DNA from 3 places in the Bacillus sp. es.036 genome. Region 1 is predicted to be linked to each of the others. Evidence: riboswitches for the same ligand, from Rfam matches in the RefSeq annotation. Region 1 holds a riboswitch; each other region holds the start of a gene.

Evidence for each region. A riboswitch is a leader RNA that binds a small molecule or an ion and turns the genes downstream of it on or off. The one in region 1 is predicted to bind cobalamin.
Region 2: linked by a shared signal. The riboswitch ahead of ATG70_RS14310 (ribonucleoside-diphosphate reductase subunit alpha) and the one ahead of ATG70_RS20135 (acyl-CoA thioesterase) in region 1 are both predicted to bind cobalamin.
Region 3: linked by a shared signal. The riboswitch ahead of ATG70_RS16430 (ABC transporter substrate-binding protein) and the one ahead of ATG70_RS20135 (acyl-CoA thioesterase) in region 1 are both predicted to bind cobalamin.

The regions. Positions count from the first base shown of each region.
Region 1 is NZ_PDIZ01000003.1:268,455-279,129, reverse strand. It holds gene ATG70_RS20155 (histidine phosphatase family protein) at 1-569, opposite strand, end outside; gene ATG70_RS20150 (CoA-disulfide reductase) at 693-2,021, opposite strand; gene ATG70_RS20145 (LLM class flavin-dependent oxidoreductase) at 2,264-3,259, shown strand; gene ATG70_RS20140 (AI-2E family transporter) at 3,545-4,624, opposite strand; gene ATG70_RS20135 (acyl-CoA thioesterase) at 4,779-5,273, opposite strand; cobalamin riboswitch at 5,387-5,570, opposite strand; gene ATG70_RS20130 (DsbA family protein) at 5,714-6,370, opposite strand; gene ATG70_RS20125 (DoxX family protein) at 6,386-6,802, opposite strand; gene ATG70_RS20120 (threonine/serine exporter family protein) at 6,912-7,361, opposite strand; gene ATG70_RS20115 (threonine/serine exporter family protein) at 7,377-8,138, opposite strand; gene ATG70_RS20110 (tetratricopeptide repeat protein) at 8,285-9,670, opposite strand; gene ATG70_RS20105 (alanine/glycine:cation symporter family protein) at 10,404-10,675, shown strand, end outside.
Region 2 is NZ_PDIZ01000001.1:2,804,633-2,815,307, reverse strand. It holds gene ATG70_RS14340 (ABC transporter permease) at 1-794, shown strand, start outside; gene ATG70_RS14335 (DUF4349 domain-containing protein) at 805-1,695, opposite strand; gene ATG70_RS14330 (mechanosensitive ion channel family protein) at 1,806-2,891, shown strand; gene ATG70_RS14325 (hypothetical protein) at 2,995-3,522, shown strand; gene ATG70_RS14320 (response regulator transcription factor) at 3,656-4,336, shown strand; gene ATG70_RS14315 (sensor histidine kinase) at 4,323-5,648, shown strand; gene ATG70_RS22835 (hypothetical protein) at 5,654-5,776, opposite strand; cobalamin riboswitch at 5,998-6,173, shown strand; gene ATG70_RS14310 (ribonucleoside-diphosphate reductase subunit alpha) at 6,310-8,541, shown strand; gene ATG70_RS14305 (ribonucleotide-diphosphate reductase subunit beta) at 8,556-9,593, shown strand; gene ATG70_RS14300 (hypothetical protein) at 9,715-10,029, shown strand; gene proB (glutamate 5-kinase) at 10,383-10,675, shown strand, end outside.
Region 3 is NZ_PDIZ01000001.1:3,271,036-3,281,710, reverse strand. It holds gene ATG70_RS16450 (response regulator transcription factor) at 1-255, shown strand, start outside; gene ATG70_RS16445 (sensor histidine kinase) at 257-1,261, shown strand; gene ATG70_RS16440 (ABC transporter ATP-binding protein) at 1,357-2,040, shown strand; gene ATG70_RS16435 (ABC transporter permease) at 2,037-4,619, shown strand; cobalamin riboswitch at 4,876-5,059, shown strand; gene ATG70_RS16430 (ABC transporter substrate-binding protein) at 5,195-6,178, shown strand; gene ATG70_RS16425 (FecCD family ABC transporter permease) at 6,162-7,202, shown strand; gene ATG70_RS16420 (adenosylcobinamide amidohydrolase) at 7,205-8,674, shown strand; gene cbiB (adenosylcobinamide-phosphate synthase CbiB) at 8,671-9,636, shown strand; gene cobD (threonine-phosphate decarboxylase CobD) at 9,611-10,675, shown strand, end outside; gene ATG70_RS16405 (bifunctional adenosylcobinamide kinase/adenosylcobinamide-phosphate guanylyltransferase) at 10,666-10,675, shown strand, end outside.

The sequences.
Region 1 (10,675 bases):
TCTTGAAAGATGCGACGATAGTTTGAAAAAGGCATCCCTAAAATACCCGCAAGGAAGAAGCGAATGGTGTTGTTATGAGCGACAACGAGTACAGTTTCACCTGGATGTTTGTCACTAACTTCCTTAAAGAAAGCCGATGCTCTCTCATACATTTCTCGCGCAGTTTCACCAGTTCTACCAGCTCTTGTTTCCCAGGGATTCGCCATCCAACTCTCCCATGAATCAGGATCTTCTTTTATAAAAGCTGCTTTGGATCGTCCTTCCCACTCGCCAAAATCTCCTTCATAAATCCGTTCGTCTAGTTGAATCGGTAAATTCCGTTCTCCTAAAATAAGTTCAGCTGTATCACGTGCTCGAATCAATGGGGACGCGTATGCCCGATCAAATGCCACTGAACTAAGAAAGTCGCCTGCATTCTTCGCTTGTGTGACACCTTCTTTAGAAAGCCCGATATCCGTTCGCCCACAATAGAGGTCTCCTGCTGCGTTCCATTCACTTTCACCATGGCGAATGAGGTAAATCCGTGTATGCTTTTGTTCTACATTTATATCCGAATTTTTATTAGTCACTGTTTCTTCACTCTCTCCTACACATTTTCTATCCTTTATTATGGCTATCGAAAGGTTAGGATGCAAGCATCGCAGAATATAAAAGAAGTCCTCTGGCATAGTGTGATGCCAGAGGACAGACAATTATAAAGCCGCCTGGAGACCGGCCTGATTAAGAAAATTCCAGGGTTTATTAAAGTGTGGCTGGAAAAAGAAATCAATGTATCCTAGTTCATCAATTGTCATGCTGTTTTGAATGCACACAGATAGTGTATTAATCGATTGCGTTACATCAGCTTTAGAGATCACCTGCGCACCTAAAATTCTCCTGTTCTCTTCTTCATAGACAACTTTTAACGTAATGACTTCATAATCTGGCATAAATTCAGGACGGTTATTTTCTTCGATTGTGATTGTTTTCACATTCTTTCCCGCACGAAGAGCTGCCTTCTCGGTTAATCCAGTAGAAGCCATACTATAATCAAAAAGATGCAACCCTGACGTTCCTTGAGTACCCATATATCTGATTGTCGGCTCCATAATGTTATGTCCAACGAGCGTTCCCATTCGAACCGCATTTGTAGCTAGAGGAATATAAGCATTTTCGCCAGTTGGATTATAACGAATCGCACAGCTATCGCCCGCAGCAAAAATCGTATGTTGACTCGTTCTCATATATTCATCCACAATAATGGCACCGTTTGGCATCATATCTACTTGACCTTTAAGAAGATCTGTATTTGGACGAAAACCTACTGAAAGGATAACGAGATCTGTTTCATATTCACCTTTAGTTGTTACCACTTTAGAGACGGTCTCTTCACCTTCGAAGCGAGTTACCGTTTCATTAAGAGCAAGCTTTATCCCACGCTCTCTAAAGTCTTCTTCTATAACATTTGTGAATTCAGGATCAAGATATTTACTTAAAATACGGTCTTCTCCATCGATAAGCGTTACTTCTTTTCCATACTTCCGAAAAGCCTCTACTAATTCAACGCCAATATAGCCTGCACCAATTACGGTGACGCGCTTAGCATCTTTCGCTTTTTCAATAATTGTATTGGCTTGGGTGTAATTTTTAGATAAAAGGATATTATGAAGTTGAATTCCTTCAATTGGCGGTACGATTGGCCATGAACCAGTCGCCATCACTAGTTTATCGTAATCATCTTCAAACACTTCGTTTGTTTTTATATTTTTAATACGAATACGATTATTTTTAGAATCAATTTGCAATACTTCGTGCTTCATTTTCATCGTTACGCCCATCTCTTCTAATTTTTCAGGAGATGAGTAGAATAACCCCTGCGGATCCTTTACAACTCCACCTACATATAGAGCAATTCCACATGATAAGAAGGATACATTATCATTACGCTCATAAACAGTAATACTAGCTTCTGGATAACGTCTTGCTATATTTGTAACTGCCGCTGTTCCGGCATGTGTACATCCAACTACTGCTACCTTCATCAAAACTCCTCCTTATTAAATTGTGAATAATTTCACATATAAAACAGTAGGTATGTGATGAATTTCACAATTTCTATATTCTTAGTATACGATATCTCTTCCATAGTCGCAATCAATTTGCTCAATATTTCACAATATATTCTCAAGAAGAAGTCGTATCACTATCCCATCTCTATACAAAGCGTTAGGATAGAAGGAGATTGCTTATACTAACAAAGCGAATAGAAGGAGATGCAGGACGATTGATAAACTTAAGTATTCTTGATCAAGCTCCCATTCCCTCAGGAAGTGACTCATATACAACCCTTGAAAATACACGAAACCTTGCGATTTTAGCAGAAGATCTAGGATATAAACGATACTGGTTTGCAGAACACCACAGCACAAAAGGGCTAGCTAGCACAGCTCCTGAGATTATGATGGCACATATCGCAGCCTCAACAAATCGCATTAAAGTAGGTTCGGGAGGTGTCTTACTCCCACAATACAGTCCTTTTAAAGTAGCCGAAAACTTTCGTCAGTTAGAAGCTCTGCACCCCGGTCGAATTGACCTTGGCGTAGGACGTTCTCCTGGAGGTACAGCAAAAACGAGACTTGCTTTAACAGATGGCGTAAATAAAAACTTAAATGAGTTTCCTCGTCAGTTAAAAGAGCTTTCTCACTACTTAACTGATTCCATGCCTAGCGGACATGAATATGCTGGTATCAAAGCAGCACCACAAACTAATACCCCGCCTTCTCTCTGGCTTCTGGGCATGGGAGAAAATAGTGCAAAAAAAGCAGCAGAGTTAGGCATTGGCTATGTTTTTGGCCACTTCATTAAACCCGATCGAGGAGAAAATACGTTAAAAACCTACTATGAATTGTTCACATCAACCTACTATAGTTCATCCCCATCAGCAATCATAGCGCTTTTTGTTGTTTGTGGAGAAACAGATGAACATGCTGAGGAACTTGCTCAAAGCCAGGACCTCTGGCTTTTACGTGTTGAAAAAGGCCTCGATAGTCGTATTCCCTCTCCTGAAGAAGCAAGGAAATATCGATATACAGCTTCCGAAAAGGAAAGGATAGAGATAAACCGAAAGCGAATGATTATTGGTTCTCCGTCTACAGTAAAAAAGAAAATCGATGACTTGGGCGAGCTTTATGAGACAGAAGAATTTATGGTACTGACAAACTTACACGACCCTAAAGAACGGAAAAATTCATATGAACGCCTTGCACACCTTTATTTATAAGGCTCTTTTCTATTAGATTGTTGCTTTTGAATCAATTATTGAATAAAAAACCACGCTTCGCTAATTGTAGCGGAAGGATGCTCGACTCCTGCGGGACTAGCGGGACAGGTGAGACCCCACAGGAGCGAAAGCGACGAGGAGGCTCACCGCCCGCCCCGCGGAAAGCGGGTAGGAGCGGAAATTAACCGCTTATCTAAAAGCAACAATATCTACGAAAAGAGCCATTTATAAAGACATCTAAAAGACAAACTCCCCTATTCTTAAACGAATTAGGGGAGTTCATCATTATTCAGTTAATTCCGCTCGATGCCGTATGCGATAGAATTCATAGAAATTCTTAACAATGACTTTAATAACTGAATAAAGTGGGATAGCAATCAGCATTCCAATAAAGCCATATAAAGCAGCTGCTACAATGAGTAGTAAAATAATCGTTAAAGGATGAATGTTTAACCTTTTGCCAAGTACTACAGGGGCTACCAGGTTTCCTTCTAGTTGTTGAACGACTATTGTAATAATAATCACATACAACGCTAAAATAGGTTCTTGAGTTAAAGCCACCACAAGTGCTGGGATAACTCCAATGATAGGTCCAAAGAATGGAACCACAGCTGTGACCATAACAAACAGTCCTAATATTAATGCATAAGGTAGGCCAATAATTAAATAGCCCACATACATTAAGATACCGTCTACAATCGCTACAATAATTTGCCCGATGATATAAGCAGATAGCGTTTCATCTATCTTATGAAGAATCTTTCGCCCTTCCCCTTGATGTTTATTAGGGATTAACTTCAACAGAAAAGGACTTAATTTGTGATCATCCTTAAGGAAATAAAACAGAACAAAAGGCACAATGACAAGAACTGTGGTGGCACTTGTTAATGCACTAACAACTTGCATTATATGATCACCCAAATTTTGTGTTAAATTCCCTAAAAAGCCTGTTGCTTTTTGTTGGAGATTTTCTACCGAAAACATTCCCATATCCTTATTCTCCATCATCTTTTCTGCATCTTTTGCTGATTCCTTCAACTTCTCAGGTAATTCCTTTGAAAACTCAGATACCTGGCTTTGAATCGGATTTGCTAGAAAAGTAAAACCTGTATAGAGGATACCTGCAATCGCTAAAAACACGACTAATATCGCCGCAAGATCCGACACATAGGGAATTTTCTTCATTAACTTAACAATTGGCTTAATCGCATAGTATAAAAAGCCAGCAATAAGAACGGGGTAGAAAAGTGTACCGATAATTGTTTTTACTGGTTTTACTAAACCTAACTCCGTTAAAAAGAAGAAACAAATTAATAATAGAATTATACCTGTAATATACTTAAAAAAATCATGTTTAATCCACATTGGTCGTCTCCTTTGGTTATTTCGTTGCACTCTAACTCCTATACCACTCAACTATCTTTTCCTAACTTCGTTTTCAAAAAAAGTTTCTTATTCCAAGTAATCAGGATGAAAACGTAAGAAAGGAGAGACGGATAACTCCGCTCCCCCATTTTTGTTATAACATGGTTAAAATTTCCGCTAAGTTCTTACTTGTTACTTTACGTTCCAATCGTTTTTGAGCTCGTTTTTGCGCCAGCACATTAAGTTGCCTCTCCCCTTCTGTTTCTGGTTCGATTCCAGGGACTTGCATCGGCTTTCCTTCAAGCAAAGCAACAAACGAAATAAAGCACGTAGCTGCTATACGATTTGCACCTGTCAATAAATGTTCAGCGGTTACTTTCACAAAAACTTCCATAGAACTTTTTCCTGTCCAAATGACAAATGCTTCATAATGAATCGAATCTTCTTCGGTAATAGGATGCAAAAACTCAACTGTATCCATTGATACCGTGACGCATTCTAGACGAGAATGCCTTGTTGCTGCGATTGATGCTAACATATCCATGTCCGCAAGTAATTTCCCTCCAAATAAGGTTCCGTGACTGTTCAAGTCCGGTGGAAAAATACGACTGCTCTTATAGACTCTTGATTCGCTTACTGTCTTTTTCATATCCTCTCTCCTTTTCCAAACAATAAAAAATGCATCCTCTTCACATAAGAGCATGCATAACGAATAGGCATCATCTAGCCTTCTCGATACACCCCCCTATCATCCGTAGGTCAATCAGTGCTTTAGAAAAGGCAGGTCTCCTGACTTGAAGCTTCTTAGAACGAATACTCCTTCCCTATCATTGATAAGTGAAATAACGCATCGTTTATACTTCTTACAGTGGCGGGACCGCATTGGATTTACACCAATTTCCCTATTATGTACTGGATCCAGCACACCTTTTCCATATTTATTCAATTGTACTTCTTCATTCTTTACTTCTTTCTTTACAAAGTCAAGACACGTCCTTAATCAAACGTTTGTTTAATCTCTTTTTTTATTAATCAAACGTTTGTTTAACAAAATGTCTAAAAAAAAGACGCCATTTAGGCGCCTAATAGTCATTCACTCGTAGAGTTCTCAACCATATTATTTAATTCTGATAGGCTGTTTCCCTCGAATCGTTTTCCATCAACCAGTAAGGCAGAGGTTGCCGAAACATTTTGCTTGTTTGCATAAGCAAGATCAGCTTCTACTGCTTTTTCACCGGCTCCACCTTTATAGGCAGCAACAACCTTATCTGTTTCTTCCTCACTCACCAATCCACTAAGAGTTTCGGTTAAAAACGACAAAGTTGGTTTGTTTTTATCTACCTGAAGCTCATCATAGACAACGTGGTGAAATTGCCAGAAAACATCGTTACCAAGTTCTTGATAAACCACTTCAGCAAACTCAGCTGCTTTAGTTGAATCCTCACCTACAAATGGGTGCTGAACGAAGTAAAATTTAACTTTCCCCGTAGCAATTAGTTCTTCTTGAATCAATGGAAGGAAAGAATGATTAAATGATTGACAGGAAGGGCACCGATAGTCACCAAAAGCCACCAATTCTACCGGAGCCGTTTCTTCTCCTAGAAAAGGTTGATTTTCTAACTGAAAGCCTTTCGTATCAGCAAATGGCTTAAATCGCATGCTAATAACCAAAAGGACAAGCACAATACCTACAATTAAGAAAAACCATCTGGCACTTCGTTTTAACTTCTTTTTAGGTTTAGCCATTCACTCACTTCCTCTTTAATCCTTCGATTCCGACTCCTGGTTAAATGGTAACGACCTGATCAAGCAGTTGGAAAGGCTATAAGGCCCGCCTCCGCTTAAAAAAAGCGAGACCGACATCGCTAGAAAAGCGATATCTAACTCATAGCCGCCAAGCATACCTGTTGACCTTTTTACTGTAAGAAGCGCGCCGATTAGAATCATAGAAAATAACACGCTAATGAAACGTGTTCCTATGCCAAGAATCATTAAAACTCCTCCAGCTATCTCAATAACAGCAACAACATAAGCTAGAAAACCAGCAATCCCAATTGTTTCAAAGAATGCTATTGTGTTTTCAATACCTCCAGAAAACTTTAAAAACCCATGAACAAAAAAAAGCACACCTACGACCAATCGAATTGTTAACAATCCGAGATGGGGATAGGTTTTCATCGCTGATCCTCCCCAGATACTAACATTATTTGACACCGTTCGACAGAGTCATCCGCTTAAACGTTATCATAGGGAATGGCTATGACGCAAAAGGATTACGACCTATTTTTCACTGCTTTTGACGTCTTGTAAGTGTCGAATGACGGATGATCTGGTTAATCACTTCTGAGAATACTAATCCGACTGCAATCGAACCTGAAATCATAAAAGCTTTTGCTGCGAGGTTAATGGCATTGTTATAGTCATTTTGGACAAAATTCCGCATCGCATCATACGCTAATCCACCAGGAACAAGCGGAATAATTCCCGCTACGCTAAAAATAATAACGGGCGTCCGGTACATTTTTGCAAAAACCTGACTAATCACAGCAATAAAGAAAGAAGCGGTCACCGTTGCAACGACTACATCGATTCCTAACGCTTCCATAACATAATAAATCATCCAACCGCACATGCCGACAAACCCACCTTTTATTAGGGAGGATTTCGGTGCATTAAACAACAAGCCAAAAGCTGCGCTTGCCACAAAGCTCGTTACAATCTGAGCAACAAATGTCATTTCCTTACTTCCTTTCTACAAAAATGATACGACAAGCGCAATACCGGCTCCGATTGCAAAAGCTGTTAAAAAAGCTTCTGCGCCTTTTGATAACCCGGAAATAAGATGTCCAGCCATTAAATCCCTTACAGCGTTTGTAATTAACAAACCCGGAACAAGTGGCATAACCGAACCAATAATAATTTTATCGAGTTGTTCACCAAGTCCGATCGAAACAAATAGAACAGCAAGTAGACCAATTACGAATGAAGCAAGAAATTCAGCAAAAAACTTTATAGGTACGAGACGATTAAATAGGGTTACACTATAAAAGCCACCTCCGCCAGCAAGAACGGCAGGCACAAAATCATTCCACTGACCTTCGAACATAATTAAGAAACAACCGCTGGCAACCGCGGCAGCAATGAATTGTTTCGGAAAGGTATAGCGCTCGGTCATCTTATCAAGACGATAAAGCTCATTGTATGCTTCTTGAATCGATAAATCGCCGCTACTTATCCGTCTGGAAATACTATTTACTTTTGTCACCTTATCGAGATCAGTCGTTCGATCTGATATGCGGATTAACTGCGTTTTGGAAGGTTCAGGACCTTCAATTGAAAAAATAATACCCGTTGGTGTTACGTAACTATTCGAATGAGAAGCACCGTAAGCGTCCGCTATTCGCGTCATCGTATCTTCTACTCGATACGTCTCTCCACCGTTTTGTAGCATGACCTTTCCTGCCAATAGACACACTTGTATAATGTCGTACGCATAACTCGATTGATTTTCCATACCTCGCTCCTGACAAGCTTAAAATAATCTTAATGACACTTAGTTTATATGAACCTGCTAATATTTATCAAATATTAACGTAGTCACCCTTTCGATTATTTAATACGTTGAGAAAAAGAGAAAATAGCGCAAGGCTTAGCCCCGCGCTATTGCTGTGAAGTCCTTTGCATCTGTGAATAGATTGACATATACGTATTGGATTCTTCTACCTTACCCATCTCACGGTAAACTTTCGTTAACCATTGTACTGGAGTTGGGTCTGTTGGATGAAGCTCCATCTCCCAATCAAAGCAGGTAATCGCTTCATCATACTGCTTCATTTTATGATAAAGTTTTCCTAACTGAAATTGCTTATCGGGATCATCCTGAATATCTACCATCGTTTGCACCGTTGATAGTATCGAGAGATCGTTGTTTTTCTCAATAAAAGGCTTCACCCAACTATAGACGTAGCTTAATCCAAATTCATGGAGCATTCTTGGTATAAGCGCATGAAGCAAACCATCTAGGTAAGGTCGATTTTCTTTATGTCCAAGTAAATTTTGTAGAGAAATGAAATCAATAGCTGCCATGGAGATGCTTTCATCTTGAAAGGCTTTTAGTAGAAGTTCATATTCACTTTGTAAGATCGCTCTCTGTTTTTCGGATAATAAATGAATCGCTTCGCTTGTTTTATTCAAATACATGAGCGCTTCAAAAGCATTTTTCCTGAGTTGTAAGTGGTGAGGCGCTTCAGCGTACATTAACCAAAGCAGACGAGCTCTCTCAGGTTCAGAGAGTGTGACATGGATAAGGGATTGTGGGTCCAATTCTTCCTCACAAGGAGACTGGAGATATAGGTGGAGTCGCAATGCGGATAATTCAAACATACGTTTTTCTTTACGAAAGATCGTTTCAAGAGAGGTGTGATTTAGCTTCAAATCGTCGTAAGCCTTGATTTCAGCAAACAGGGGATCTGCCTCTACAAGCTCACTGTAATCTCCTTCATATATATTTCTTATTGTTTGGTATTCTAACTTGCGCGCTAGCTCAAGTGCCCACTTATTTGTTGGATCAAAATGTAGCATTGTAGCTAGAATTTGAAACGCTAAGCGCAATTGCCCGTTCCGTCGGTACTCGTAGAAGTGCTTTCGCATTAACTTGATAATCGTATCGTTCGAGAGAAATGAGTCAAAGTAAGAAAAAATAAAGGCTGTCTCTTGAGGAGTGTAATGCTTTTGGACAGATTGAAAGACTTGCTTAGTGGATTTGAGGAGAAGCGTTCGATTAGACAAAAAATGATCTATAAGCGGATGTGAAGCTTGAAGTACGATGCCATTCTGGAAAGCTTTCTCAACGAGAGAACCACTCTTCATTTCGGCTGTTTTTCCTGTAATAAAATCATCTTTATAGAAGAAAAGATAAAATTTGCTTCCGTCTACCTTCTCTGCTTCAAGAATTTTCATTCTGTGATGAATCGCTAGGCGTTCTACACGTAATTGGACTTGTCGTTGATTCGAGATGACAGTAACACTTTGAGGTTGCTCGATCATTGAAATCCCTCCCGGGCAGAGCTGAATTTGATACCTTCCACCTTTATTCTACCACTCTGTTGCATAGGAATAAAGCGAACAATCCCTCCTTGCAGAAAGTAAGTCGAACAAACGAATTTAAGAAAGACAGGCTTGCCTCCCTTCTAGCTTCTATAGCTTCCGTATCCAGCTCATTACCAATTGCTTTATTTCGGGTTCGATCGGACTTTTTACCTGATTTTGTAATCATTCATAATACTTGAGAATCGATTTAAAACGGCGTGTCATTTCCTTGAATGCATTTATCTTTAGCTTCTTTGTATTCTCATTTCAATCGACAGTTCCGCTGCCATGAGTCATCACAATAGCAGGAGACTTCCCTTCCATTCCAGAAGGTAATGAAAGAGAAGCAATTTTAACAGCTCTTTCTTAAAATCGATTATTAAGGAATTCTTGATGATCAGTGTAATTCCATTATACCTAATCCTCACTGTAGTCATTTGAGGTTACATACCAAGTTTTATAATGTTAGATTTTCTCACGTTATGTGTTACTACTTTATGAAAGAACATGTATAATGAACATTTGTGCGACAGATTCTAACGTATTGTTGTTATTATCAGAAAATACGTTATTTTTTCCATTATTTTAAAAAAAAGATTCCTAGCCCGCGTTAGATTCTGAACAAATAAGGGAAGTGTGATAATATCTTCCATTCCTCTTTCCTAAATCTTTTTATAGAAGGGACTTACATATGGATATTCTAAAAACGATTGTTGATGCTGGTAATGAACTCATCTGGTCAAACATTTTAATTGTTATTCTCATTGGTGTCGGTCTTTATTTCACGATTCGTTCACGATTCGTTCAATTTCGCCTGTTTGGTGAAATGTTTCATGTACTCTCAGAAAAAGAAACGATGAAAGGAAGAAAGAACTCAGTCTCGAGTTTACAAGCTTTCTTTATTAGTACGGCATCTCGTGTCGGGACTGGAAACCTTGCAGGCGTAGCCTCTGCCGTTAGTAT
Region 2 (10,675 bases), on a different contig from region 1:
ATTCTGAAAATGCGATCCAACAAGCGGAAGAAACGTTAAATAATTCAGAAGGAATGCCAAAAGCCTTTAAAGACAGTCAGGAACGTTCGATTGCGATTAATGAATACCGATTGGAGAATGATATTCCCCCTTTAGAAAGTGATTCCATTTGGAGTTTTATGGATAGCTCGACTGGCGTGGTGAGTTTAATCTCCATATTCACAATCATTATCGGGGCGGGCGTGATTGCGAGTGAATATTCGTGGGGAACGATTAAGCTCTTGTTAATTCGTCCAGCATCACGGACGAAAATTCTAGCTTCTAAATTCATAGCAACGCTATTATTTGCCCTTTTTTCTCTCGTCATTTTATACATTTCTTCTTTTATAATAGGTGGGTTATTCCTTGGTTTTAATGCCGTCGATCAACCATACCTGACTTATTCAGGTGGTAATGTGGCAGAAACGAGTATGGCGATTCATTATATCGTTGAATACGCGCTTGCAAGTGTGAACTTGCTTATGATGGTGACGTTTGCTTTCATGCTATCAAGTGTTTTCAGAAGTTCATCCCTTGCGATAGGGCTAGCGATTTTCTTAATGTTTACAGGAAGTCAGCTTACGTATATTTTAAGTCAGTACGATTGGGTGAAATATATCTTATTTGCCAATACGGATTTAAGTGTTTATTTCGATGGATCTCCCATTATCGAAAGCATGACGCTTGGCTTTTCCTTAATGACCTTACTTGTCTATTTTATTGTTTTCTTATTATTATCATGGCTACTGTTCACAAAACGAGATGTAGCTGCATAGTAAAAGCCGGTCATTTGGCCGGCTTTTTCGATGTCTTTTTTCGAAAGCGGTATAAGAAAAATAAACCGATGATCAGAAGTGGTAAAAGAATTGGAGAAAGACCAATGAATAGAACGATTGTTTTGGAGAAAAAAGCAAGCAGTCCGTTTGATGTGGTTATAAAGAGATGTTTGGCTTCAGAAATTGTTTCGAAATCTCTTCCCCCAATTGATGGAACTGGTTGTTTCTTTTGTTCAAGCGAGATTGTTACAGTAGAATAGTCGCTTTGATTATCGAGATAATTGATTTGCCCTTTCAGCTGTTCGACCTCTTCCTGTACACGAGAAAGTTCATTTGATATGGCTAACAGGTCGTCTGTTTTCGTTGCTTCGTTTAGAAATGATTCAAGTCTCTGTTGCACAGCTTCCTTTGCTTTTAATCGTGAAGAAAGATCGACGTAATTTTCTGTTACATCCTTACTAGTAATGGACTTTTGCCGTTCTCCTTTTGCGAGAGTTTCTACCTTGCGTAGATAAGCGTCAAATTGAGATTGAGGAATACGAATGGTCATTGAGCCAATAAAGGCGTTGTCCTCTGAAAAAGTGCTTTCTTCCACAACATAACCTTCAAATACTTTAGTCGATTCCTTAATTTCATTCATCGCTAGTGTTAAATCTTCCACGCTTAAGGAAAGGGTAGCATTAAAAATAACTTTGCGTTCCTGTTGCAATTCAGGCAATTCCGATGTCGCTTCAGCGGATGAACTGTTTCCTTTTGCTACATCACTCCCTTTATTCTGTTCAGTGGATTGATCAATAGAAGTAACCCGATCACTACTTTCTGTAGAGTTGCTTCCTTCATTTGAATTGCATCCAGCTAGTATAAAGATAGAAGCAAAGATCAGAGAAAGCCATTTTTTCATAGCTGAGCCCCCACTTCAGTTATTTATATGTTAGACGAGACCGAAACTGCCTCGGTTACAGTTTCCGTGATATGATAAAAGGTAACTGACTCAAAAAGGAGTTGCCTTTTGTGCTTTCAATCTTTGAAAATGCGAATGTTGTTGATTTAATGATAACCGTTTCTGTCATACTAGGTCTTTTTCTTATTCGATTTTTAATCAAATTATGGCTTACAAAAAGAGAAACAGAAGAGGAGTATCCAAATGGGATTCGTCCAGCCTTCTTGTCTTTTATCAATTGGACTACAGGTTACGCAATTCTACTATTTGTATTACTTTATTATTCCAATAACAGTTGGATGTTTAGCCCTTTGTTTGCCATTGGAAAGGTAGAAATTTCTCTCTTTCTTATTTTAATTGCTTTATTCATTATTACGCTTGCGAATCGAATTTCAAAAATCGCTACTTCTTTTCTGATGCCCCCTGTTTATGATCGGTATAGCTTAGATACAGGATTGCAATTTACGTTTAATCGGATTTTTCACTATACGTTAATGGTCGTAGCAGTCGTTATTAGTTTAACGACAGTAGGGATTGATCTTAGTGCATTAACCGTATTTGCAGGTGTTCTAGGTGTAGGAATTGGTTTTGGCATGCAAAATATCGCAAATAACTTTATTTCTGGTTTAATCATTTTATTTGAACGGCCAATTAAAGTAGGCGATCGTGTCATTATTAACGACATTATTGGTGACATTGAGAAAATCAATATGCGTGCAACCATTATTCGCACGTTAGATAATGAACGAATTATAATGCCAAATTCCTACTTCATCGAAGAACAGGTTGTCAATCATTCCTATGGCGATTCTCGATTGCGACTTGTCTTACCAATTGGTGTCGCATACGGATCGGATGTCGAGCTTGTTCGATCACTTCTTTTACAAGTAGCTGAAGAAGAAAAGGAACACTCGATGTATGTTCTTGAAACACCGCCGCCTTTTGTGAATTTTCTTGGGTTTGGTGATTCATCGCTAGATTTTCAATTGTTTATTTGGATCTCGTCCCCCAAAGCAGCAGTAGAAACAAAAAGCAGTTTGAATTTCCGCATCAATCGGATTCTCGCAGAAAACAATGTTGAAATTCCATTTCCACAGCGAGATTTACATGTACGTAGCTTAGATGAAAAAGTGATCCAGCAATTAACAAAGCGATAGCGGAAACTCACATCGTTTTCACATCATTCTTACAAATTTCTTCGTAGATTGTTGTCCATAATAGGTAGTGTAAGAACATACCTTCGAAGGGAGATTGATGAAATTGAACAAATGGATGATTGGAGTTGCATCGGTTATGCTTGCGGGAGGAATTGCTGGAGCTAATGTTTATGCAGCAGATGACGAATCAACTGAAATAGACGAAGCAGTAGTAATGGGGCAGGAGGAAATGGCGGGACGTGATGGTCATCATGGAAAAAGAGGTCACTTTAAAGGTCACTCTGAAGAGCGCAAATTGCGAATGGAAACGGCCGAAAAGAAAGATCAGTTAATTGATCTCTTACTTGATCAAGATGCAAGCGTTGACGGCGTTGATGAGCTTCAAAAAGAGCTTGCCGATCTAAATACTCAGTTGGATGCTCTAAAAGAGAAATTCACAGCTGCCCATGAAGAAAAAGAAGCGAAGATGCAAGAGTGGAAAGATAGTGGAGAACGTCCGGAGTTAACGGAAGAAGAGAAAGCTGCACGTGAAGAGGCCCATGAAGAAATGAAAGCAAACAGAGAACAGGCTTCCGAACTGGTTAAACAAAAAAATGAGGTGCTTGATCAGCTAATTGAAAAGCTTAGCTAGTCATCATGAGAGATAGGGAGCTTCCCTATCTCTTTTATTTACGTTGTTGCTACTATATAGATGGATTTACTGTGTGAGAAGCGTAGGATAAAATAGGAAGAAAGTATGGTGGACGAAAGAACGGAGTGAAGAAATGCCACACGTTTTTGTGATCGATGATGAACAAAACATACGTGATATTTTAGAAAAGTATTTAAAGAAAGAAGGGTTTACGGTGTCAACCTTTCAGGATGGAGCTGAAGTGTTAAGTGCTCTTAAAACGAGTGAACCCGATTTATTCGTATTGGATATTATGATGCCTAATGTCGATGGACTTGAACTGCTTCGACGGTTAAGGAAGCAGTCTTTTACACCAGTTATCGTCGTTTCTGCAAGGGATGAAGAACTAGATCGGATCCTGGGGCTCGAACTGGGGGCGGATGATTATTTAACAAAACCGTTTAGTCCGCGTGAACTGGTTGTACGGATTAAAAATATATTTAAACGGATCGATCGAGTAGAACAGGGGCAATCTTCCATACAAATTCATTTGAAAAATGTCCATTTGAATAAGAAAAAACGACAAGTAAAAATAGATGATCAGGAATTAGCATTAACACCAAAAGAATATGATGTACTTGCTTTTCTTATTCAGAACCACGGGCAACCATTCACAAGAGAAAAACTAATTGAAACCATTTGGGGATATCACTATGCAGGTGATGGAAGGTTGATTGATGATCTAGTGAAGCGGCTACGTAAAAAAATGGAAGATGCGGATTATCAAATCGTGACGGTCTGGGGGTATGGTTATAAAATCGATGAAGAAGCTTAAGATCGGCACGAAATTATTTCTAAGCTACGTGATTTTAATCGTGGTTATTCTTGTTATTACGACGGTCTCATTTCGCTACCTTTTTCAAGAATACCTTGTTCGTGAAGCGAGGGATCAGCTTCAAAAAGAAGGCCTTCAAATTAGTCATATGCTTGAAGATCGAAATTGGAAAGGCAATCAGCCGCCGAATAGTTTATTGGATCGTAGAAGGATTGAAATGGCGGGGAATTTAATTTCTTCTCAATTCATTATTTATAACCAGAATGACAGGACGATTTATTCAAATGTCGATGAAGACGTTCAAATGGAGTATGAAGAAAATAAGGGGAAGCTATTTGTTACAGAGGAAGTGCCAATCAATGCCTCTCGTGAGCAAATTGGCCGTCTTGTCCTTTTTACAAAGGTAGAGAGTTTGGAAGGCTTTAATCGAATCATCGAACAGGCCCAGGCGGTCAGCCTCTTCGTTTCTGCGGCGGTTGCGGTACTCCTAGCTGCCTGGATGCAAAGAGGCATAACAGGACCGATTCGTCTCCTGGCAGATCACATGAGACGATTTAGTATGCGAAAGCCACAGCTTCCACTAAAACTTAAGTCAAAAGATGAAATTAATGAACTAGCGGAAACCTTCGAAGAACTAACGGATCAGCTACGAAAGAATGATTTCGACCAAAAAGAATTTCTTCAAAATGCCTCTCATGAACTCAAAACCCCGTTAATGGCAATCCAAGGGAATGCGGAAGGGATTCTAGACGACGTGATTGTCGGAGAAGAAGTGGGGGATAGTCTTGAAGTAATCGTAAATGAAACGCAGCGACTCAAGAAAATCGTGCAAGATATTTCTTATTTAACAAGACTGGAAACAGTAGAAGAGGCTTTCACCTACGAAGTAGTTGACATGCAACTTATTATGAAAGAAGCGGTGACGGCAGTAAAACCATTAGCTTACCAGAACGGGTTAAAGCTAAAATATGATGGTGATTTTGCGGTTCATGTAGAGGTAGACGCAGATAAAATGAAGCAAGCTTTCTTGAATATAATTGGGAATACCCTACGATTCGCCTCATCTCTCATCGAAATTCGTATGCGGAAAGAGGAAAATCAGGTTGCGATCGAAATTCAAGATGATGGTACTGGATTTGGAGAAAATCCCGATCGTGTTTTTGAACGGTTTTATACAGGAGATCAGTCAGGCTCTGGAATCGGATTGGCAATTACGAAAACAATTGTAGAAAAGCATCATGGTGAAATTTACGCAGAAAATCTTAAAAAGGGAGGAAGGGTTATCATCACGCTTCCTTTACCACCAGGATGAAGGTATTAAGTTTTGTGTTCATATAATTTTTGTAGAATTTCTTTGCTTTCTTCTTCGCTTAGAAGACCGAATTTCTGACAGAGCTGTGTGTAGCCAGCAAGCTTCTTAAAGCATGTCGTTTTTTTCATCACACTCACCTTTCTTTCCTTAAGGAAACTTTTTTAGGTGTTAACAATATATGCTTAAACGAAGTGATTGTGATAGGTGTTTGTCTTTAAAGTTGAAATAAATTCTCGTCAATGTAACAATAGAGCTTGTGCAAAAACGATGGGTCATGTAAGATGGTGTTATCAATATTTAGTAGTATAAAAGTGATTTGCATACTATATATGGGGTAAATCTTAAATAATTAAATAGTTGAGTATGCGGTGTCGTAGAACGACTTAAAAGGGAATCCGGTCTGAATCCGGAGCTGTCCCCGCAACTGTCGTGTGGACGAGGCAAGAAACCACTGGAGAATAATCTGGGAAGGTTTGCCGAGGACGAAGCACAAGCCAGTAGACCTGCCGTGTACTCAAAAACGTTTCTATTCTTCGGGGATTGAGGGTGAGAGATGGCATCGGAAATGTGCACGGATGTGCACGTCTAACTTGTCGTTTTCTCCAGGCTCACTCTTCTAAGAGTGAGCCTTTTATAATGGATTCATAAAGGAGAGAGGTTAATGAGCACAGTTGTTGATACGAAGTTAACTACGATGTTGGAGGAAGTAAAAGCCATTCTAAATGAGTATACTTTACTGAGTCGTGCAAGCTTTCTTACGAAAACAATAGATGGCCTAACAGAAAACGCTACGCAAAACGAGATTGACAATATCCTTGTCTTAAATGCATTGGAACGAATTACGGCAGAGGAACCTGATTGGACTTATGTGGCAGCTGCTTTTCATCTGCGTACGCTTTATCGGAATTCTCTTCGTAACCGAAATGAAAAGGAAGTATACGGGAAAGGAAACTTTTATCGGCTTCTACAACAACTAACGGAGGAAGGGATTTATAACGAAGCACTTCTTCAATCTTATTCGAAAAACGAAGTGGATCAGGTAGCGACGTTCATCGCTCCAACACGAGATCGTCTTTTTACATACATTGGCCTTCGCACACTTGCAGACCGCTATCTTGCTACCGATCATGAAAAAAATGTGTTTGAATTACCGCAAGAACGCTTTCTTGTCATTGCGATGACACTGATGATGAATGAACCGAAAGAAAAGCGACTGGAATTCATTAAAGAAGCTTATTGGGCACTATCAAATCTCTACATGACCGTAGCGACACCGACGCTTTCCAATGCCGGTAAAAGTTATGGACAGCTTAGCTCGTGCTTTATTGATACAGTGGATGACAGCCTCCGCGGCATTTATGACAGCAATACGGACGTCGCTACTGTATCGAAAAATGGTGGAGGAATTGGCGCATACCTTGGGAAAATTCGTTCGCGTGGAAGTGATATCAAAGGGTTTAAAGGGAATTCATCAGGAGTTTTACCTTGGATGAAGCAACTAAACAATACAGCCGTTAGTGTGGATCAATTAGGTCAACGCCAGGGCGCTGTTGCGGTTTATCTCGATGTCTGGCACAAAGATGTTTTTGAATTTCTTGATGCCAAGCTTAATAACGGGGACGAACGCATGAGGACGCATGATCTTTTTACTGGTTTGTGTATTCCAGACGTCTTTATGGAAGCTGTAGAAGACCGTGCAGACTGGCATTTGTTTGATCCGCATGAAGTCCGTCAGGTGATGGGATTCTCTCTTGAAGATGCTTATGACAAAGAAAAAAGATCAGGAGAGTTTCGTATGAAATATACGCAGTGTGTGAACCATCCTGAGCTTTCCAGAAAAACGGTACCAGCGATTGAGATTATGAAGCGAGTCATGAAATCTCAATTGGAAACAGGTACGCCGTACATGTTCTATCGTGACACGGTTAATCGTGCAAATCCAAATAAGCATGCTGGGATGATCTATGCTTCAAACCTTTGTACTGAGATTATGCAAAATATGAGTGCGACGACCGTTGAAGAGGAGATTACGAAAGACGGTAAGATAATCATTACGAAAACGCCTGGTGATTACGTCGTTTGTAATCTATCAAGTATAAATCTTGGACGTGCGGTTACAGCCAATGCCCTAGAGCGATTAATCCCGATTCAAGTAAGAATGCTTGATAACGTCATTGATATTAATACGATTGAAGTACCTCAAGCGCAGTTAACAAATGAGAAATACCGAAGCATTGGGCTTGGAACGTTTGGTTGGCATCACTTACTGGCGAAAAAGGGGATCGTTTGGGAAAGTCATGAAGCAGCAAACTATGCAGATGAACTATATGAAACAATTAATTATTTATCCATACAGGCGAGTCATGAACTTGCGGTTGAAAAAGGGAGTTATTCTCTTTTTGAAGGCTCTGATTGGCAAAATGGGGAGTACTTTACACAACGTGGTTATACGAACGATAAATGGAGCGCCCTGAAAGGGAAGGTTCATAAAAGTGGTGTCAGGAATGCTTATCTACTAGCTGTAGCGCCAAACAGTTCAACGAGTTTAATAGCCGGATCGACAGCCTCGATTGATCCAATTTTTCAAAAAGAATATTCAGAGGAAAAAAAGAATTACAAAATTCCGGTAACGGCACCTGATCTATCACCAGAAACAACCTGGTATTATAAGTCTGCCTATCATATCGATCAGCTGTGGAGTATTGAACAGAATGCGGCAAGACAGCGCCACGTCGATCAGTCCATTTCATTTAATATTTATGTGCAGAGCACGGTGAAAGCAAGGGACTTGCTCAACATTCATATGACGGCGTGGAGAAAAGGGTTAAAGACAACGTATTACACAAGAAGTACTTCAGTCGAGATCGATGACTGTGAAAGCTGCGCAAGTTAAAGGAGGAGATCAAAGTGGAAACGATACAGAAAAGAAAGCTCTATGACGTGTCTGCACCGAATAGCTCAACAGGGATTATTAACGGTAAGAGCTCAAACGTTCTAAACTGGGATGATGTCCGGTTTAGCTGGGCCTATCCGATGTATAAAAATATGCTAGGAAACTTTTGGACCCCGTTTGAGATCAATATGTCAAACGACGTAAAGCAATGGGAAGCACTAAGTAAAGACGAGCAAGATACGTTTAAGAAAATCATTGGGCTTCTCGCTTTTCTAGACTCAATTCAAACTGACTATTCGAGCAAAGTAGCAGATTATTTAACAGATTCAAGCCTATCTGCGCTCATGCAAGTGCTCTCCTTTCAGGAAGTTGTGCACAATCAGTCCTATAGCTATGTGCTTTCTTCGATTGTCAATAAACATGAGCAGGATCGAATTTTTGAATATTGGAAGCATGATGACGTGCTCTTAGAACGTAATCAATTTATTGCATCTGGATATGAAGCATTTGTTCAGAATCCATCACCGCAAACGTTTTTTGAATCGATCGTATATGACATTATCCTTGAAGGACTATTCTTCTATGCTGGCTTTGCTTTCTTTTATAACCTTGCTCGAAATCAAAAAATGGTGTCGACTTCAACGATGATTAACTACATTAATCGTGATGAACAGCTTCACGTCACGTTATTCGTAAACATCGTGAAGGAACTTTTCAAAGAGCATCCTGAGCTTAATAACAAAGAGAACCATGCTTTTATTACAAACACCTTCCGAGAAGCAGCTGAGCTTGAAATCAAATGGGGAGAGTACATTATCGGTGATCGCTTTCCTGGTATTACAATGAACGAATTAAGTGCTTATATTAAATTCATGGCCAATACGCGCGTGAACCAGCTTGGAATCGAGCGTCCTTTTGAAGGGCATCGTGAGAATCCAATGAGGTGGATCAAAGCGTATGCCGATGTGAATGCTGGTAAAAGTGATTTCTTTGAACAGAAGTCACGCCAATATACGAAAGTGTCTGATGATAATGGGTTTGATGATTTATAAATAGAGCGAAAAAGGAGGGAGTCGAGTTCCCTCCTTTTTATTTTAATCCAAGCACGGTTAAGCTGTCCTCCTACTAAATTAATTATGAAGCGAGTGACTAATGAAGAAAGGAAGATTGATGTTGCCAAACGATCATCAACGAATTATTTATGGCGGTGGCTCTATGAGTCCAGGTGGATGGGATTTTCCACAGCAACAGTGGTTAGGCCCTGGAGGTCTTCCACCAGGATACAATGGAGGAGGTTGGATACAGCCATATCCACATCAACAGCCATGGCTTGGACCTGGTGGACTGCCGCCAACCCAGCACAATCTTTATCAACAGTGTTTGAATAACTGCTATCAAAGTTATGCACAAAATGATCAGATGTACCAAGCGTGTGTCTATCAATGTATGAGACAATATGGCTACCGAAATAGGGGCTGCTGTCCCTGATAAGTTGGAGGAATGGATCTCTTTTGAAGATCAAAAGCGTCTTAGAGAAAAGGTGTCTGTTGATCAGGATTATCTACCTGAGCATACTACCCACACTTGGGCGCTTTTAGGCACACCTTTGATTGAACCTTCTCGCTGTTGAGGTTTTTAACGATGCTTGAGAAAAGGAACGCTTTGTTTAGTAAGTGACAAAGCGTTCCTTTTCTTTTGTAGGTTTCTTTTCACCGTTATCTCTATATAGTGAGACTCTTTTTGTTTTTAGTGACGTAAAGCAATACAATTTTCTTTTTTTGTGTTAAAATTTTAGAAATTTCATCAACGTTTATGAACGTGGTTATATAAGGAGAGAGAGTATGGGGAAGAAGCGGATTGTTGTCAAAATTGGGAGTAGTTCACTGACAAATGGGCGCGGTGAGATCGATTTAAATAAGTTATTGGATCACGTGGATGCACTTACGTTGCTTCGACAAGAAGGCCATGAGGTGGTTCTTGTTTCCTCAGGCGCAGTCGCAGCGGGATTTAAACAGTTAGGCTATCCTTCAAGACCAGTTACGTTAAAAGGTAAGCAGGCTGCAGCTGCTCTTGGACAAAGTTTACTCATTAAATCTTATATTGAGGAATTCAATCAGCGGAACATTTCAGTCGC
Region 3 (10,675 bases), on a different contig from region 1:
GTTTATAAAAAAGGCGAGGAAGTTCTTCTAACTGCGCTTGAGTATAGGCTTTTCCTTATTTTCGCCAATCACGTTGGACAAGTTTTAACGAGGAATCAGCTATTAGAACGGATATGGGATGTGGCTGGTGATTTCGTCAACGACAATACGCTGACTGTCTACATTAAGCGTCTTCGCGAAAAGCTTGAGGACAACCCACAGAGCCCCAAAATCATTAAAACCGTGCGTGGTTTAGGCTATAAGGTGGGTGATTAGGTTGCTGCGTAATCGTGAAATTCGTCTTCTTTTTCTCGTTATTGCTGGAATCATTCTTGTTTCAACGGGACTCGCTGTGTTCGTGCTTTCTTACCAAGCGGCACTCTTAACACTGATTACCTCACTCATGCTCGTCAGTTGTTTTGTGTTTTTTACAAGATGGCGATACCGTGAAATCGAGCAGCTTTCTGGTTATTTGAGACAGATTAGTAGTGGGGATTATACGTTGGATGTGAGAAATAACCATGAGGGTGAGCTCAGTATTTTAAAGAATGATATTTATAAAGTTACGATGATGCTTTCAGAGCACCGTTCCCTTTTACAAGAAGATAAAGTGAAATTAACCAATGCCATTTCAGATATTTCCCACCAGCTCAAAACCCCGTTAACTTCGATGCTAGTGATGGTAGATTTAGTGAGTGATCCGAATTTAGATAAGGTGAAGCGGGGGGAATTTACCAATAACATTCGCGTTCAATTAGAAAGGATCGAATGGCTTGTCTCCTCTTTGCTGAAATTATCCAAAATCGATGCCGGGACGGTGATATTTAAAAAAGAAAGAATTTCCGCTCAGCAAGTGATTCAAAAAGCAGTAGAATCTATTCTTATCCCAGTCGATATTAAACAGCAAACCTTAAACATAACCGGGGATGACGGGGTCACGTTCGTTGGCGATCTTAACTGGACTTCGGAGGCGCTTTTAAATATATTAAAAAACTGCGTGGAGCATACCGATGAGGGTGGAACGATTTCACTCTCGTATTCTGACAATCCGTTATATACCGAAATCATCATTTCAGACAATGGAAATGGCATTCCAAAAGAAGATCTGCCTTATATTTTTAAACGATTTTATAGGGGGAAGAATGCGGGAGACGATAGCGTTGGAATCGGTCTTGCGATGGCGTACAGCATTATCACTAGCCAGAATGGGGATATTGAAGTAACGAGTGAAAAGGGTACGGGTACCGAATTTAACATTAAATTTTATAAGCAAGTTGTTTAGAAAGGCCAGGTGACTAAACTGTCACCTAAGAGTCACTTTAACGTCATTTTAGGCAGATAAACTGAAGGTACATTAAATTTATGGGGGAATCTGCAATGGATATTTTACAAATAGAAAATCTGTCTAAAGTGTATGGCAAAGGGGAAACGGCCGTGAAGGCACTTGATAACGTCTCGTTTTCAGTTAAAAAGGGAGAATTTGTGGTGATCATTGGGCCGTCTGGTTCAGGGAAGTCAACCTTGCTTCACCTACTCGGTGGCGTGGATCGACCGACAAGCGGCAACGTTCTCGTGGATAATACAAACATCTATCAACTCGATGAAACGCAGCTTGCTATCTTTAGAAGAAGGCAAATCGGGTTGATTTATCAGTTCTATAATTTGATTCCCATCTTAACTGTGGAAGAGAATATCACTCTTCCGATGCTACTGGATGAACATAAAGTTGATCAGAAGCAGCTTGAGAATATCGTCGGCACATTGGGCTTACAAAATCGGCTTGGGCACTTGCCGAACCAATTATCAGGTGGCCAGCAACAGCGTGTGTCAATTGGGAGGGCACTCATTAGTAATCCTTCCATTATGCTCGCTGATGAACCGACCGGAAATTTGGATAGTCAAAATAGCAGTGAGATCATGGAACTTCTGAAAATGTTTAATAAAAATTACAACCAAACGCTGATTGTCATTACACATGATGAACGCATCGCTTTACAAGCGGATCGCGTCATTTCGATTGAAGACGGGAGGATTGCCAAAGACGAGGTGATCCGTCCATGAACATCGTAAACAAACTGACCGTGAGGCATTTGAAGGAAAACAAAAGACGGACACTGGTTACCATCATTGGTGTCATAATTTCCGTAGCGATGGTTATGGCTGTCGCGACGCTTGGTGTATCGTTCATGGATCTCTTGCAACGACAATCGATCGCGACGGATGGAGAGTGGCATGTTCAATATGAGAACGTCGATTCCAATCAAATCGAAGCGATCGAAAGCGACAAATCAACCAAGACTCTGATTCTCGCAAACGATGTAGGTTATGCCAAATTAGATGAACCTCAAAATGAAAGCAAACCTTATTTGTTTATTAAAGAATACAATGAGCAGGGATTCAAAAACTTCCCAATCGAAATAAGCGAGGGACGCTTGCCGCAGGAAGACAATGAGATTGTATTGTCTGAAGAAGTTGCGGGGAATGCAAAGTTGAAACACGGGATAGGCGATCAAATCACACTGAACGTTGGCAAACGTCTGATGGAAGGTGTTGAACGTCCTTTTTCTCAAAAAGATCCCCTCCAAACGGATGTAGAAGGTGCAAGTGAGTCATTAGAAAATGAGAACACGAGAACGTATACGATTGTAGGAAAAATCAAACGTCCTACATGGGAACCCGCGTGGGCGCCCGGTTATACGGCGATTAGCTATGTCGATCAAAGCCTTATGAATAGCAAGGACACCGTTGATGCCGTCGTCGTGTTAGACAAAGTGAAACGATCTCTGTATAAGCATGCAGAAACGCTGGCGAAACAAAACAATATTGAAAACGTCACGTTCAACGATGAACTGCTTCGCTACTATGGCGTGACCGATAACGATAATCTGTTACAAACAATGCTACTGTTAACTGGAATTATTATGAGCGTCATCATTATCGGTTCAGTTGCATTGATTTACAATGCTTTTGCAATTAGCGTTTCGGAACGTTCTAGACATTTAGGAATGCTGGCGAGCGTTGGAGCGACGAAACGACAGAAGCAAACATCGGTCTTTTTTGAAGGAGCGATTATCGGCCTGATCAGTATTCCGCTCGGCGTTCTTGCTGGATTTGCTGGCATAGCGGCTACTTTCATGTTCATTAATTCCTTTATTGAAGGGGCTCTTGGGGGTACAGAAAAGCTCCAGGTCGTCGTAACGCCTCTAAGTGTTCTCGTTGCCTGCGGGATTTCGATCATCACGATTTTTATTTCATCCTATATGCCAGCACGCAAAGCATCGAAGATCTCAGCCATTGATGCCATCCGACAAACGCAGGACATTAAGCTATCTGGCAAAACAGTGAAGACCTCAAAACTGATTCGAAAATTATTTGGGATCGAAGCTGAGATCGGCTTGAAGAATTTAAAGCGGAATAAAAGAAGGTATCAGGTGACCGTTTTTTCACTTGTGATTAGCATTATCCTGTTCCTATCGGTTTCCTACTTTACGTCGAATTTAGAAAAATCCGTTGAGCTCTCTCAGCAAAACATCAATTATGATATTCAAATAAGTGGAAACAGCGTTGAGAAAGAGGATCTTGAGCCGTTTACGAACCTTAAGAATGTAACGAATGCAAGTATAATCAACGAACTAATGCTAAACACCTATGTGGATGATGATGCTATTCCAGATGGGCTAGAGAAAAACTTATATCAAGATGAGAGCTTACTGAAGGATGGAAAATACCAATATAATGCGGTTTTACATGGCTTAGACGAACAAAGCTTTAACGAATATGCAAAAAAAGTAGGCATGGATGCAGAGAAACTTCAGGATCCGGAGAAACCGGCCGGTATTTTGATTGAAAACGTCTCTTATATGGATCCTGAGACAAGCAAGATTAAGGAAACAAAGTCTCTCAACGCCAGAATAGGGGAAAGCATCGAGCTATATTCAATGAATTATGAAACAGAGGAAGTAAAATTAATAAACAACGTTGAGATCGGTGCATTAACGGATGAACTGCCAATGGGTGTGAGTAGGTCTGGCGCCGGTGGACTCGACTTCATCGTTTCGGAGGAAACCATGAATGGGCTGATCGATAAAGAAGTTCAAAAAGACGTGCGAACCTCTCTCTATATGAACAGTTCAGATTCAATGGCGACGCAAGAAGCGATTGAAGAGGGGAAACGATCCGATCTGTATGTTTATAATGTTTTTCAAAATAGACAGCGCGACAAGCAGATGATTCTCTTCATGTCTGTCTTCACGTACGGATTTATATCGTTAATTTCACTTATCTCCATCGCAAATATTTTCAATACCATCTCGACAAGCATTTCTCTTCGCAAGCGAGAATTCGCTATGCTGAAGTCCATTGGGATGACACCGAAAGGATTTAATAAAATGATGAACTACGAGAGCATCTTCTATGGCATGAAGGCGATCCTCTACGGGATTCCAATCAGCATTGCGATCATGTTCCTGATGTATTTGTCATTTAGAAATACGTTCGTCTATGGGTTCACATTGCCGTGGATGAGTCTTCTCTTTGTGATCATTGCCATCTTCATCATCGTAGGTTCCGCAATGTTCTACTCCATTAAGAAATTAGAGAAAAATAATATCGTCGATACGCTGAAGCAAGAGAATGTGTAAGGGTGAGTGGTGGAAGGGGAGGTGGAGGTGGGGTCAGGCTCGTGCCTGACCCCACCAAAAGACAAAAGTAGCAAAAGTGTCCTTCAATGAGGGACGCTTTTTTTGCTTTTGTAAGTCTGAGAATTTCTTCGAAGCCTTAACGAATAAGGGGATCGATGTGAATGAAAGCGAAGGGGTCAGAGAGGAGCCTGACCCCCAAAAAAGACAACAGTTCCCCCCACTCATACAATCATGTATAATAAACTTGTTACGAAATTTCATAGTGATCGATTCAGGTGTCTTTTCAATGAAGACTTAAAAGGGAAGCTGGTGCAATTCCAGCGCGGTCCCGCCACTGTAAATGGTCGCTTGCTGCAGAATCCACTGTTCGCACAACGAATGGGAAGGAGCAGCACGCGATAACCATGAGCCAGGAGACCTGCCTGAATCAAGCGCGAACAGCCTACGAGGATAGGGATGTGCGAACGGATTCAGGTGCCTTGATGCACCGTTACTTCCATTCGACCATCTTCATGCCCTCCGGCGTGGGGATTTTTTTATTTTAGAGACATCATTGTACAGGAGGAGAAACACACATGAAAAAGCTTTATTCACTACTCGTTTTACTTTTTCTCGTCACAGGAATCATCGCAGGTTGCGGTGCAAGTGAAGAGAACAGCGCAACAAATGAAGGAAATACGACAACCGATCAAGCTGAATCATCAAAAGATAGCGCTTTCCCAGTAACCATCACCGATGCCCTCGATAAGGAAGTGACGATCGAGAACGATCCAGAAAAAATTGTTTCCCTCATTCCAAGTAACACCGAAATTCTATTTGACCTTGGCGCTGGAGAAGAAGTTGTCGGCGTTTCTGATTTCGCGAACTACCCAGAAGAAACGGCGGATATTGAGAAAATCGGCGGCATGGAATTTAACGTCGAAAAAATCATCTCCCTGAAACCGGACCTTGTACTTGCCCACGGCTCAAGCGCACATAATTCAGAAGCTGGTCTTCAACAGCTTCGCGATGCTGGAATCGCTGTACTTGTTGTAAACGATGCAAAGAGCTTTGATGCAGTGTACGATTCGATCGAAATGATCGGACAAGCTACAGGCGAAACAGAAGAAGCAAAAACAACGATCGACGATATGAAAAAGCAGCTTGAAGACATTCAAGCAAAAGCTGAAGGCATCCCTGAAGAAGATGAGAAAAACGTCTTCGTCGAAGTCGCACCGGCGCCTGAAATTTTCTCTCCAGGAAAAAACACGTTCATGGATGACATGCTGTCGATGATTCACGCGAAAAATGTTACCCACGACGAGGAAGGCTGGAACCAGATCGACCAGGAAGCAATCATTCAAGCGAACCCTGACGTCATCATCACAACGTACGGCTACTATACAGAAAACACTGTTGAGCAAGTGTTAAGCCGCGACGGCTGGCAGGACGTAACGGCGGTAAAAGAAGAGCAAGTTGTCGACGTGCACTCGGACCTTGTGACGCGCTCAGGCCCTCGTCTCGTTGAAGGAGTAGAGGAACTTGCAAAAGCGGTTTACCCGGATGTTTTTGCTGAATAAACGGTTCATTGCCTATCCGATTGCGACAGCGCTCTTAATCGCCGCGATGCTGCTCGGCATTTCCATCGGCACCGTTTCCGTCCCGGTGCTCACCATTTTAAAATTAATCGGAACCGAAGTGCTTCACCTTCCTTCCTTAGGAAAGACGGATCCGATGTTCACAACGATTGTGATGGATATTCGTCTGCCGCGTGTCATTTTGGCAGGTCTTGTTGGGGCGTCTCTTGCGATAGCAGGGGCCGCTTTTCAAGGTTTACTACGTAATCCATTAGCCGATCCATACGTGCTCGGCGTATCATCTGGCGCATCGGTCGGAGCCGTGCTCGTGCTCTTTTTTAACCTATCCATTCCATTTGTAGGGATGTTTACCCTTCCTGTCATGAGCATCGCCGCTTCGATCCTCACGATTTTCCTCGTGCTTTTCTTTGCACGACAAATCGAGCGATCGATGCGCGTGGAGACGATTATCCTAACAGGAATCGTCTTTAGCTCTTTTCTTGGCTCGCTTCTATCGCTCATGATTGCGCTAACCGGAGAGGAACTAAGGCAGATCATCGGCTGGCTCCTCGGAAGTGTATCCATGCGCGGCTGGGAATATATCGGGATTATCTTGCCCTTTTTCATTATTGGCGCAGGCATTCTCCTTTTCAGCACCAAAGAGCTGAACGCCATGTCCTTTGGCGAAGAGCGCGCTCAGCATATCGGCGTAAACGTCGCCAAACGAAAGCTCTGGATTCTAATTGGTGGATCCATTTTAACAGGCGCGGCCGTCGCTGTGTCTGGAACGATCGGCTTTGTTGGTCTCGTGATTCCGCATTTAACGCGCCTCTTATGGGGACCGGATCATCGCCATTTACTGCCGCTCTCAATTTTACTAGGCGCCGCTTTTCTGATCGTCGCCGACTTGATCTCGCGCACGATCATTTCGCCAACAGAGCTTCCGATCGGCGTCATCACATCGCTCATCGGCGCGCCTGTGTTTGCTATTATTTTAATTAGAAGACGGAAAGAAAGTAGAGGATAAGCATGCTTAGCGTACAATCTGTTACAGGAGGATACCCCGGTCACGACGTGCTCAACGACATCTCGTTTGATGTAGAGAGAGGCGAGCTGCTCGGAATCGTTGGTCCGAACGGAAGCGGCAAAACAACGATTTTTAAAATGGTTAGCGGCATTCTAAAAGCAAAGTCAGGCTCGATTTTGCTAAAAGAAAAGCCGATCGCAAGCTACTCAGCGAAACAGCTGGCGCGCGTGCTCGCGGTCCTGCCACAGCACGCGGAGCAGGCTTTTCCCTATACGGTCAAAGAAACCGTTTCGCTCGGCCGCTACGCGCATCAATCCGGCTGGTTCCAATCGTGGAGCGAGCATGACGAAGCGGTCGTCCAGCGCACGATGGCGCAAACCGGCATCGCAAGTTTTGAAGATCACTACGTGAATGAGCTATCTGGCGGTGAGCGCCAGCGCGTCTTTCTCGCACAGGCGCTTGCTCAAGAACCTGAAATTCTTTTACTAGATGAACCTACGAATCACCTGGATCTTTCCTATCAAAAAGAACTGCTTGATTTGTTGAAAAGGTGGACGCGGGAACAAGGGCTTACGGTGATTTCAATTTTTCACGACCTGAATTTGGCGGGCCTTTACTGCGATCGCCTCCTTCTTCTAGAAAATGGGCAAATCAACCTTCACAACAAGCCGAATGACGTGTTAAACGAAGAGCGCATTCAGTCCGTTTACCGTACGAAAATCGAGAAGCATCCGCATCCAACTGTGCCAAAACCGCAAATGCTGCTACTACCGGAAAAGCAGGCGGAGGATTTAAGTGATCTTCACATTACGGAAAAATGTCTTACTCATCAAAAAGACATGATCACGCTGAACGCACCGTTCCCTCTCCGAACAATGTCATCCGGCGTTGTTGGCTCAGGAACGGGCTGGTATCGCACCTTTGTAAACCGTCACGTAGATAAAACGTATAACTGCACCGACCATAAAGGGGAAATGACAAGCTTTCTTGAAGCGAACGGCATCGATCCAACCGAAACAGTTGGCATGATGACGGCGGTTCAGCTCGAGGACGTCGCTTATCGTCTCATCGAAGACGATGGCGTTTCCGTTTTCGTCGTTGTAACGGCAGGCGTCGGTAATGCCGTTGATGCGTCTAAAAGCCGTGAGCATGTCTACGAACCGCTTCCGGGAACGATCAATACGTGGGTTTTCGTGAACGGTACGCTCACAGACGAAGCGTTCATTCAAAGCATTATGACGGCAACGGAAGCGAAGGTAAAGGTGATGCACGACCAGCAAGTAAAAGACGCGGTGACAGGCACCACGGCAACCGGAACGTCAACCGACAGCATCCTGATCGCCGCCACTCAGCGAGGCGAGCACCAGGCGTATGCCGGAACGATTACAACGCTTGGAAAACTGATCAGCGAAGGCGTTTATGCGTGTACGACTGAGGCGCTTGAAAACTATCGCATAAGGCTCAACCGATGATTCTAAATCACCTGCTTGCCATCACCTTAGCGTTTTACCTGGATCGACTTATCGGCGATCCGCCCAATTGGCCGCACCCGGTAAAGGGATTTGGCAAGCTCATAAGCTTCCTTGAAAAACGCTGGAACAACGGCCGCAACCGCAAGCAAAAAGGTACGCTCATGACGTTAACCGTGCTTTTAATCGTCATCAGTATCACCGGTCTTACCGTGACAATCGCCTACACGCTTCACCCGCTCGTTGGTATTTTTTATGAAGCGATCCTGATCGCTACAACGATCGCACAAAAAAGCCTGCGGAATGCGGCGCTTGATGTTTACGAACCGCTACAAGACGGTAATATGACAGAAGCGCGCGAAAAGCTTTCCTGGATCGTCGGTCGTGACACAGCAAACCTCGACGAAAGCGAAGTGGTGCGCGGTACGGTTGAAACGGTGGCAGAAAACACGAGCGACGGCATCACAGCGCCATTATTCTGGGCTTTAATTGGCGGAAGTGTCGGTGCAATGGCGTACCGCGCCATCAACACGTGCGATTCCATGGTCGGCTATCGAAACGAAAAGTACGGTGAATTCGGGTACGCCTCCGCAAAGCTTGATGACGTGGTGAACTGGATGCCAGCGCGGCTAACCGGTATTTGTATGATTCTCGTCAAACGGCCGGAGCACTCGACCATCTCTCACGCCTGGCACATCCTATTCCGCGATGCCAAACAGCACCCAAGTCCGAACAGCGGCTGGGGCGAAGCGGCAACCGCGGCGATTCTCGGTGTACAGCTTGGTGGCGTGAACACATATGGTGGTATCGTTTCAAACCGCGCGCGTATGGGAGATCCCATTATGAAGCTAAGCGCGTTACATATTCCAAAAGCGATCATGATCATGAATCGCGCAAGCATTCTATTTTTACTTATTCTCTGGATCGGAGGGCTGCTCATTGACGCTACCATCTCATGGCGCTAACGCCCATTATGTATACGAATCACTCCAAATCGACCAGCCCGAGCGCACAATTGATTTCAGCGCCAACCTGAACCCGCTCGGACCGCCACCCTCCCTGAAAGAAACATGGGAAGACGCTTTCGATCTCATTACCACCTATCCTGATCCGCACGCCGCCCGCTTAATGGAAAAGCTCGCGAACGTCCATGACGTGGAAGAAAATCAGCTGCTTATCGGAAACGGAGGCGCTGAGCTAATTACGCTTGTCGGTCGTTATTTAGCAGGGAAGCGCGTTTGCATCGTTCAACCGACTTTTTCTGAATACGAATCCGCTTGCCTTCGTGCGGGATGTGAAGTGACCTATCATACCCTCGAAGAAGGGGAATGGGCGCTAGGTTCACACCTGATTGAAAAATTGCCGTACGTTGATGCGGTTTTTCTTTGTACGCCAAACAACCCAACCGGCGTCACATATGACCCCGCTTCCATTCTCGCTTTAGTTGAAGCGGCGAAAAAACATGATTGCGCCATTATCATTGATGAAGCTTTCGCGGACTTTTTAGGGGATGAATCATCGTTTTCATCGCTGCTCGCCCCCTTTTCCAACCTGATGATTTTGCGCTCACTTACGAAAATGTACGCCATTCCAGGACTTCGTCTCGGCTACATGATGGCTCATCCAGACGTGATCGAAGCGATCAAAAAGCTTCAGCCGCACTGGAGTGTAAACGCTCTGGCGCTACACGCTGGCGAACTGTGCCTTCAAGAAACCGATTTTGTAGCCGAAACACATCAAATGATCGAACAAGAACGAGAGAATTGCTTTCATTTTTTCGAGGAAAACAACTTTACATATTCCAACTCGAGCGTTAACTTTTATCTCCTACGAGATCCAGAAAGAGAGGATCAATCGGAACTTCTAAGCTTTCTTATGAAAAAAGGCATCGTTCCAAGACATACGGAAAACTTTCCAGGACTCGACGGCAGGTGGCTTCGATTTGCGATCCGCACGCCGGAGGAAAACGAGCGGTTAAGGGAGGTGCTCACCTCATGGCGAAGC